3 regions of the Pseudomonas sp. NFXW11 genome follow, and region 2 is predicted to be linked to each of the others. Evidence: riboswitches for the same ligand, from Rfam matches in the RefSeq annotation. Region 2 holds a riboswitch; each other region holds the start of a gene.

Region 1 (2,254 bases), on a different contig from region 2:
GAATCACCAGGTCGGCGCTGGACAGTTGGTCGGCGAACAGCTCATGCAGGGGCGATTCGTGGTCCAGGTTGGGGTCGAGCTTGCGCTGGGCGTCCACTTGATCGGGGAAGGCGGCGAAGGTGCCGGCGGCCACGGCCGGGCTGTCGACCACGGTGATCACCGCATCCACAGTGCAGGCGCTACGGATTTCCGGCCACTGGAAGGCCTGCACCAGGGGCTTGGGCAAGGCCAGGCCACTGGTTTCGATAAGGATATGGTCGAGATCGCCACGGCGCGCCACCAGCTCGCGCATCACCGGGAAGAACTCTTCCTGCACGGTGCAACACAGGCAGCCGTTGGCCAGCTCATAGACCCGGCCACTGGCCTCTTCCTCGGTGCAGCCGATGGAGCACTGCTTGAGAATTTCGCCGTCGATGCCCAGCTCGCCGAACTCGTTGACGATCACCGCGATGCGCCGCCCCTGGGCGTTGTCCAGCATGTGCCGCAGCAGGGTGGTCTTACCCGAACCAAGGAAGCCGGTGACGATGGTGACAGGGAGTTTGGCCAGTGTTTTCATCGGATGCCCCTTGGCAAAGGTGGCGGGCATAGGAGACGAGAACCGCAGCGCGAAGGCGCGCGGAGATTTCGCCACCGGATCACCCCGCCCGGTTGTAGTGAAAGTCTTGGATCGAGGCAGGTCTCCTGGCTGGGGGCTGGCCAGTCATTGGACTGACGGTTCCTGCGCCTTCCCGCTGGCGTCCTGGACGCGCTTGCAGTGGCCTTGCAGAAATCAAACCCTTCACAGTTGCGGGGGCAGCCGCGGCTTGAACCGCGTTCCCATCTTAGCTCCGGCTCAGGGCCAAAGAACCTCAATCGCGCAAGGCTACGCAGAGCGCGGGGGGCGGTCAATCGGCAATTGACGGCCCTGCCCCGCCCATGATCTCCTACACAACTTGTTACGGGTGCCCTTCACAGGGTGAAACGGGAAATCGGTGAATCACGGGCTTGAACAGGCCGTGCCAGTCCGATGCTGCCCCCGCAACGGTAAGCGAGCGAAGTGTCAAAGCCACTGTGCCCAGTGCATGGGAAGGCGACACTTGCCGGCATGGCGTGCATGACAGACACGGCCCCTGCCCCTCGCGAGCCCGGAGACCGGCCCGCAATACCAAATAACAAACCCGCGGTGGGCGGGCGCTGTTGCAAACCCTGCGTGGGCCTCACGCGGGGTTTTCCTGCGCCGCTTGCCGCTGACATTCCAGAGGGAAGCGCCATGTCGATCATCAGCAGCACCAGCAGCCATTCCGCCAGCAGCACCAGCACCCTGGGCCAGCGCCTGGTGGCCGCCATCAGCGCCTCGATCCTCGGCGCCTGCCTGGTGTACTTCGCCGGTTTCTCGCATATCGAAGCGGTGCACAACGCCGCCCACGACACCCGCCACAGCGCCGCCTTCCCTTGCCACTGAGACCTGCCGCCATGTTCAAGCGCATTGCCCAGACTGCAGGCTTCACCGGCCTGCTGGCCGCCCTGCTGCTGACCCTGCTGCAAAGCTTCTGGGTCGCCCCGCTGATTCTCCAGGCGGAAACCTACGAGAAGGCCCCGGCGGCCGAAGTTCATCAACATGCCGAAGGCGCCATGGCCGGCCATAGCCACGACGCCGAAGCCTGGGAACCGGAAGACGGCTGGCAGCGCGTGCTGTCCACCACCGGCGGCAACCTGGTGGTGGCCGTGGGCTTCGCCCTGATGCTGGCCGGCCTCTACACCCTGCGCGCGCCCAACCGCACCTCCCAGGGCCTGCTCTGGGGCCTGGCCGGTTACGCCACCTTCTGCCTGGCGCCAACCCTGGGCCTGCCGCCGGAGCTGCCGGGCACCGCCGCCGCCGACCTGGTGCAGCGGCAGATCTGGTGGGTCGGTACTGCCGCCTCCACCGCAGTGGGCATCGCGCTGATGGTGTTCGCCGGCAACTGGCTGCTCAAAGCCCTGGGCGCGGCGATCCTGGTGGTGCCCCATGTAATCGGCGCGCCACAGCCGGAAGTGCACTCGATGCTGGCGCCAGAGGCGCTGGAAGCGCAGTTCAAGATCGCCTCGCAACTGACCAACGCCGCTTTCTGGCTGGCCCTGGGACTGATCAGCGCCTGGCTGTTCCGTCGCGACCGCTACTCGGCATGATCGCAACCCGCGCAGCGCCGACCCTGGTGGTCGGCCTGGGCTGCCAGAAAGGCTGCCCGGCGAGCACGCTGCGCGAGTTGCTGGAACAGGTGCTTGCCGCCCATCGCCT
Region 2 (2,254 bases):
GCTGGCCCTGCTCGACGGCAGTTGCCGTGGGCTGAACGACCTGTCCAGCGATCCCGGGCGCCTGACCCAGCGAGTGCGCTGGGCCCAGCGCGCCTTTGCCGGCCAGGTGGAACGGGCCGATGCCGACTACCTGTTTGTGCTCGAGGACGACGAGCAGCAAGTGATCGGCATCTGCGGCCTGAGCGGGGCGATTGGCCTGCGCGAACCCAGCTACAACTACCGAGTTGGCATCACCCGCGGCCGGGCCCCGGAGCTGGGCATCGAGAAGCAGATCCCGACCCTGTTCCTGTGTAACGAGATGACCGGGCAATCCCTGCTCTGCTCGCTGTTCCTGCGCCGCGACCAGCGCCGGGGCGACACCGGCCGCTTGCTGTCCAGCGCGCGCCTGCTGTTCGTCGCCGAATACCCGGCGCTGTTCGGCGACAAGCTGGTGGCCGAACTGCGCGGCCAGGTCGATAGCCAGGGTCGCTCGCCGTTCTGGGACAGCCTGGGGCGGCACTTCTTCAAGATGGATTTCCACCAGGCCAATCGCCTGTCCAGCCATGGCGGCAAGGCCTTCATCGCCGAACTGATGCCGCGCCAGCCGCTCTACACCTGCCTGCTCAGCCCCGAGGCGCAAGCCGCTATCGGCCAGGCCCACCACAGCACCGCGCAGGCGGTGAGCCTGCTGCGCGACGAAGGCTTCAGCCACCAGGGCTGCATCGACATCTTCGACGGCGGGCCGCTGCTCGAAGCCGAAGTGGCGAAAATCCGCAGCGTGCGCGAGAGCCAGACCCTGCCCCTGCTGGTGGGCACCCCGGACGACCAGGCACCGCTGTGGCTGATCCACAACCGGCGCCTGGAAAGCTGCCGCATCACCGCCGCCCCCGGGCGCCTGGTGTCCGGCTGCCTGCTGGTGGACCGCCTCACCGCCAAGCGCCTGCAACTGCAACCAGGCGACACAGTGAGAGCAGTGCAAGCGGCAAGCTTCAAGCTGCAAGCGTAGAGCTCGAAGCAACAGCTTCTGGTTTGCAGCTTGCCGCTTGGAGCTCGCAGCTTTGCTGCGTAATATGCCCGCAGTTTCAGGTGCCCCATGCCGCCGTGCATGGGGTGAAACGGGAAACCGGTGCGCCCTCTTCCAGGGCCAGTCCGGTGCTGCCCCCGCAACGGTAAGCGAGTGCTGCATCCAACACGCCACTGTACCTACAGGTATGGGAAGGCGGATGCCGCCAGCCTCGCAAGCCCGGAGACCGGCCTGCAACTTCTGTTTGGCAATCCTGCGGTGGGCGGGCATGGGCCGGTATGGTCGCGTGCGCGTGGCCGCTACCTTCGTCCTGCGTGCTTCCCGAAAACACTTTCGAGAAGACCAAGAATGACAACCTTCAACACCTTCCTTGCGCGCGACTGGCGCGCCCCGCGCCGCACCTTCGGCGGCGCCCTGCTCGGCTGCCTGATCAGCCCCCAACTGCTGGCCGACGACAACAGCCTGAAACTGCAAGAGCAATTCGTTTCCGCACCGTCGGTGGAATCCACCACCGTGGCCGAGATGGCCCAGTACGGCAGCAAGGTGGAGATCATCGACCGCCAGCAGATCGAACGCGCCGGCCCCAGCAGCGACATCACCCGGGTGCTGCAGATGTACGTACCGGGCCTCTACGTGGCGCCGAAGAACGGCCCCTTCGACTACGGCACCTACTCCCTGCTGGGCGGCCGCAACGACGACACCCTGATCCTGCTGGACGGCGTGCGCCTGAACAACCGCCTGTACGGCGGCCTGTACCTGGATACCCTGCCGGCCAACGCCATTGAGCGCATCGAAGTGCTCAAGGGCGGCCAGAGCCTGCTGTTCGGCACCCAAGCGGTGTCCGGGGTGATCAATATCGTCACCCGCAGCCCGCAGACCCGCGACGCCTCCGGCGAGGTCAACCTGGGCCTGGACAGCTTCATGGGCAGAAGCGGCGATGCCCGCGTCGAGCGCATCCTTAGCAACGGCCTGGGCGACCTGGGCCTGCTGGCCTATATCAGCCACAACGTCTCCGACGGCTACCAGCCGTTTCGCAACAGCGCCTACAACGCCAACACCCGCGAGAAGAAACGCGCCTACGAGGTGACCACCTTCGGCGCCAAGGCGATCCAGGGGTTGGGGGATGATTCGCGCCTGGAACTGTTCTACCAGTACAGCGACGCCAACCTGGATTTCGCCCGCCCGCTGAACAACAAGAAGACCACCAACGACCGCATCCAGCAGATCGCCACCGCCACCTTCGAACAGCGC
Region 3 (2,254 bases), on a different contig from region 2:
TGGGCGGCGCGTTGGTCTCTGCCACCAGCACATCGCCATTGGGCAGCACATAGAGCCAGCGTGGATGATCGAGGTTCTCGGCGAAGGCATTGACCTGGGTGCCGGCAGCCGCCAAAGGCTTGGCATCCTTGGGCCAGCCGATGGCCGGGGCGATGTTTACCGTGGGAATCAGTGTGGGGTTGGGTTGCGGCAAGCTGGGGTTGGGCCCGGTGCCATCGGCGACCTGCAGGCTGGACGTTTCGCCGCAGGCGGCAAGGCCGGCGGCGATGGCGACAAGCAAGGTGTGTTGAAGCTTGAACATGCTGATTTCCCTATGAATGCACAGACGTCGTAGTCATAGAGAAGCATAGCCAGCGGATAGTTGCCCTTGTCTAGCGGGCTTCCTTGAACAGTACCGCGACCCCGGGATGGTAGTTGCCGGCTTCGCTGTGCAGCTTGCGGTAGGCATAGGGGAAGTACCAGGCCACTGCGCAGCAGTGTTCCTTCTGCAGGTCGTCGAGCATGTCCTGGAGTTCTTCCGGGGTGGCGCTGTGCTGGGCCTTCTGCGGGGCGACGAACAGGCAGCCGAGCTTCAGGTCGCTGGCATAGCTGATTTTCTTCGCGTCGTTGGCAATGTCCTGCAGGGCTTGGGTCAGTTGCAGGCTGTTGACCCGTGGCCAGCGCTGGGTGGCCTGGATATAGGCGCGTTCTTCCTTGGTGGCCAGGTAGAGGTCGGTACGGGCATTGCGTGCGCCTTCTTCCTGCTGTTTCTTGCTGGGGCTGTGCTCCAGGCTGACCATCTCGGCCATCCAGGCGGCGGCGGAGAGCAAGCCCAGGTTGGCCTGTTCGTCGAACCAGTAAGGGGTTTCATTATCGCCGCGCACTGCGTTGTAGCGGTCAATGCAATCGAACCAGCGTTCCAGCATCGGTCGCAGGAATTCCAGCTTTGGATTGCTGATGATCATGCCTTGCATCGAACTCACCCCTTATTGTTGTGTGGCAGGACTGTTGATTTTGGATTGTGGCTATTTGATATCAGTGCTCTGAGTGTGGCACAAGTTTGGCGTCATTTTGTTGATGCAGTGCAATTTTCCGTTGCTTGTTGCGGCCGGCTTCAATTGACGCTCCACCCCCGACCCCTTAACCTTCGCGACTTGTTTCAGGTGCTCTGTGGCCGAGGGTCGACAGAGTGAAACAGGGAAGCCGGTCAGGGCCTGTTCCAGCGATGGAGCCGACGACGATTCCGGCGCTGCCCCCGCAACGGTAGATGAGTCAAGACTGCGCCTGATGCCACTGTGTCAAACCACACGGGAAGGCGCGCAGTCCGGCAGCGATGCCCCTCATGAGCCCGGAGACCGGCCTGATCCATCCAACGGCATCACGGTGGGCGATGCCAGGCTAGCGCCGTCCCGGTCTTTTCCTGCCCGCCGTTCCCCTGTCTCAATGGAGAGCAGCCCCATGAGTGAATCCCCCGATCGTGACGAGCGCCATCTGGCGCGCATGTTGCGCAAGAAAGCCGTGATCGACGAACGCATTGCCAACTCGCCCAATGAGTGCGGGCTGCTGCTGGTGCTGACCGGCAACGGCAAAGGCAAGAGCAGTTCGGCCTTCGGCATGCTGGCGCGTTCCATGGGCCATGGCATGCGCTGTGGCGTGGTGCAGTTCATCAAGGGGCGCAACAGCACGGGCGAAGAGCTGTTTTTTCGGCGTTTCCCCGAGCAAGTGCGGTTCCATGTGATGGGCGAGGGCTTTACCTGGGAAACCCAGGATCGCCAGCGCGATATCGCCGCCGCGGAAGCGGCCTGGGCCGTTTCCAAGGAGCTGCTGAGGGATCCGGAGATTGGCCTGGTGGTGCTCGATGAACTGAACATCGCCCTCAAGCATGGCTACCTCGACCTGGACCAGGTGCTCAGCGACTTGCAGGCTCGTCCGCCGATGCAGCATGTGGTGGTGACTGGCCGCGGGGCCAAGCCGGAACTGATCGAGCTGGCGGACACCGTCACCGAAATGGGCATGCTCAAGCACGCGTTCCAGGCCGGTATCAAGGCGCAGAAAGGTGTTGAGCTGTGAGTGTGAAACCATGACCGATGTTCGTCATTGCCCGGCGGTGCTGATCGCCGCTCCGGCCTCTGGCCAGGGCAAGACTACCGTGACCGCCGCCCTGGCCCGCCTGCACCGCAATCAGGGGCGCAAGGTTCGGGTGTTCAAGTGCGGTCCGGATTTTCTCGACCCGATGATTCTCGAACGTGCCAGCGGTGCCCCGGTGTACCAGTTG

The links. Region 2 has a riboswitch for cobalamin ahead of J4P02_RS23300 (TonB-dependent receptor plug domain-containing protein). Riboswitches for the same ligand answer to the same signal wherever they lie in the genome.
Region 1: linked by a shared signal. The riboswitch ahead of J4P02_RS21215 (CbtB domain-containing protein) and the one ahead of J4P02_RS23300 (TonB-dependent receptor plug domain-containing protein) in region 2 are both predicted to bind cobalamin.
Region 3: linked by a shared signal. The riboswitch ahead of cobO (cob(I)yrinic acid a,c-diamide adenosyltransferase) and the one ahead of J4P02_RS23300 (TonB-dependent receptor plug domain-containing protein) in region 2 are both predicted to bind cobalamin.

What each region holds. Positions count from the first base shown of each region.
Region 1 covers NZ_JAGEKI010000014.1:143,011-145,264, forward strand. The annotation lists gene cobW (cobalamin biosynthesis protein CobW) at 1-556, opposite strand, end outside; cobalamin riboswitch at 655-866, opposite strand; cobalamin riboswitch at 923-1,154, shown strand; gene J4P02_RS21215 (CbtB domain-containing protein) at 1,250-1,441, shown strand; gene J4P02_RS21220 (CbtA family protein) at 1,453-2,145, shown strand; gene J4P02_RS21225 (cobalamin biosynthesis protein) at 2,142-2,254, shown strand, end outside.
Region 2 covers NZ_JAGEKI010000017.1:6,770-9,023, forward strand. The annotation lists gene J4P02_RS23295 (arginine N-succinyltransferase) at 1-985, shown strand, start outside; cobalamin riboswitch at 1,047-1,252, shown strand; gene J4P02_RS23300 (TonB-dependent receptor plug domain-containing protein) at 1,352-2,254, shown strand, end outside.
Region 3 covers NZ_JAGEKI010000028.1:47,136-49,389, forward strand. The annotation lists gene J4P02_RS29190 (PQQ-dependent sugar dehydrogenase) at 1-301, opposite strand, end outside; gene J4P02_RS29195 (hypothetical protein) at 372-953, opposite strand; cobalamin riboswitch at 1,124-1,357, shown strand; gene cobO (cob(I)yrinic acid a,c-diamide adenosyltransferase) at 1,438-2,049, shown strand; gene J4P02_RS29205 (cobyrinate a,c-diamide synthase) at 2,060-2,254, shown strand, end outside.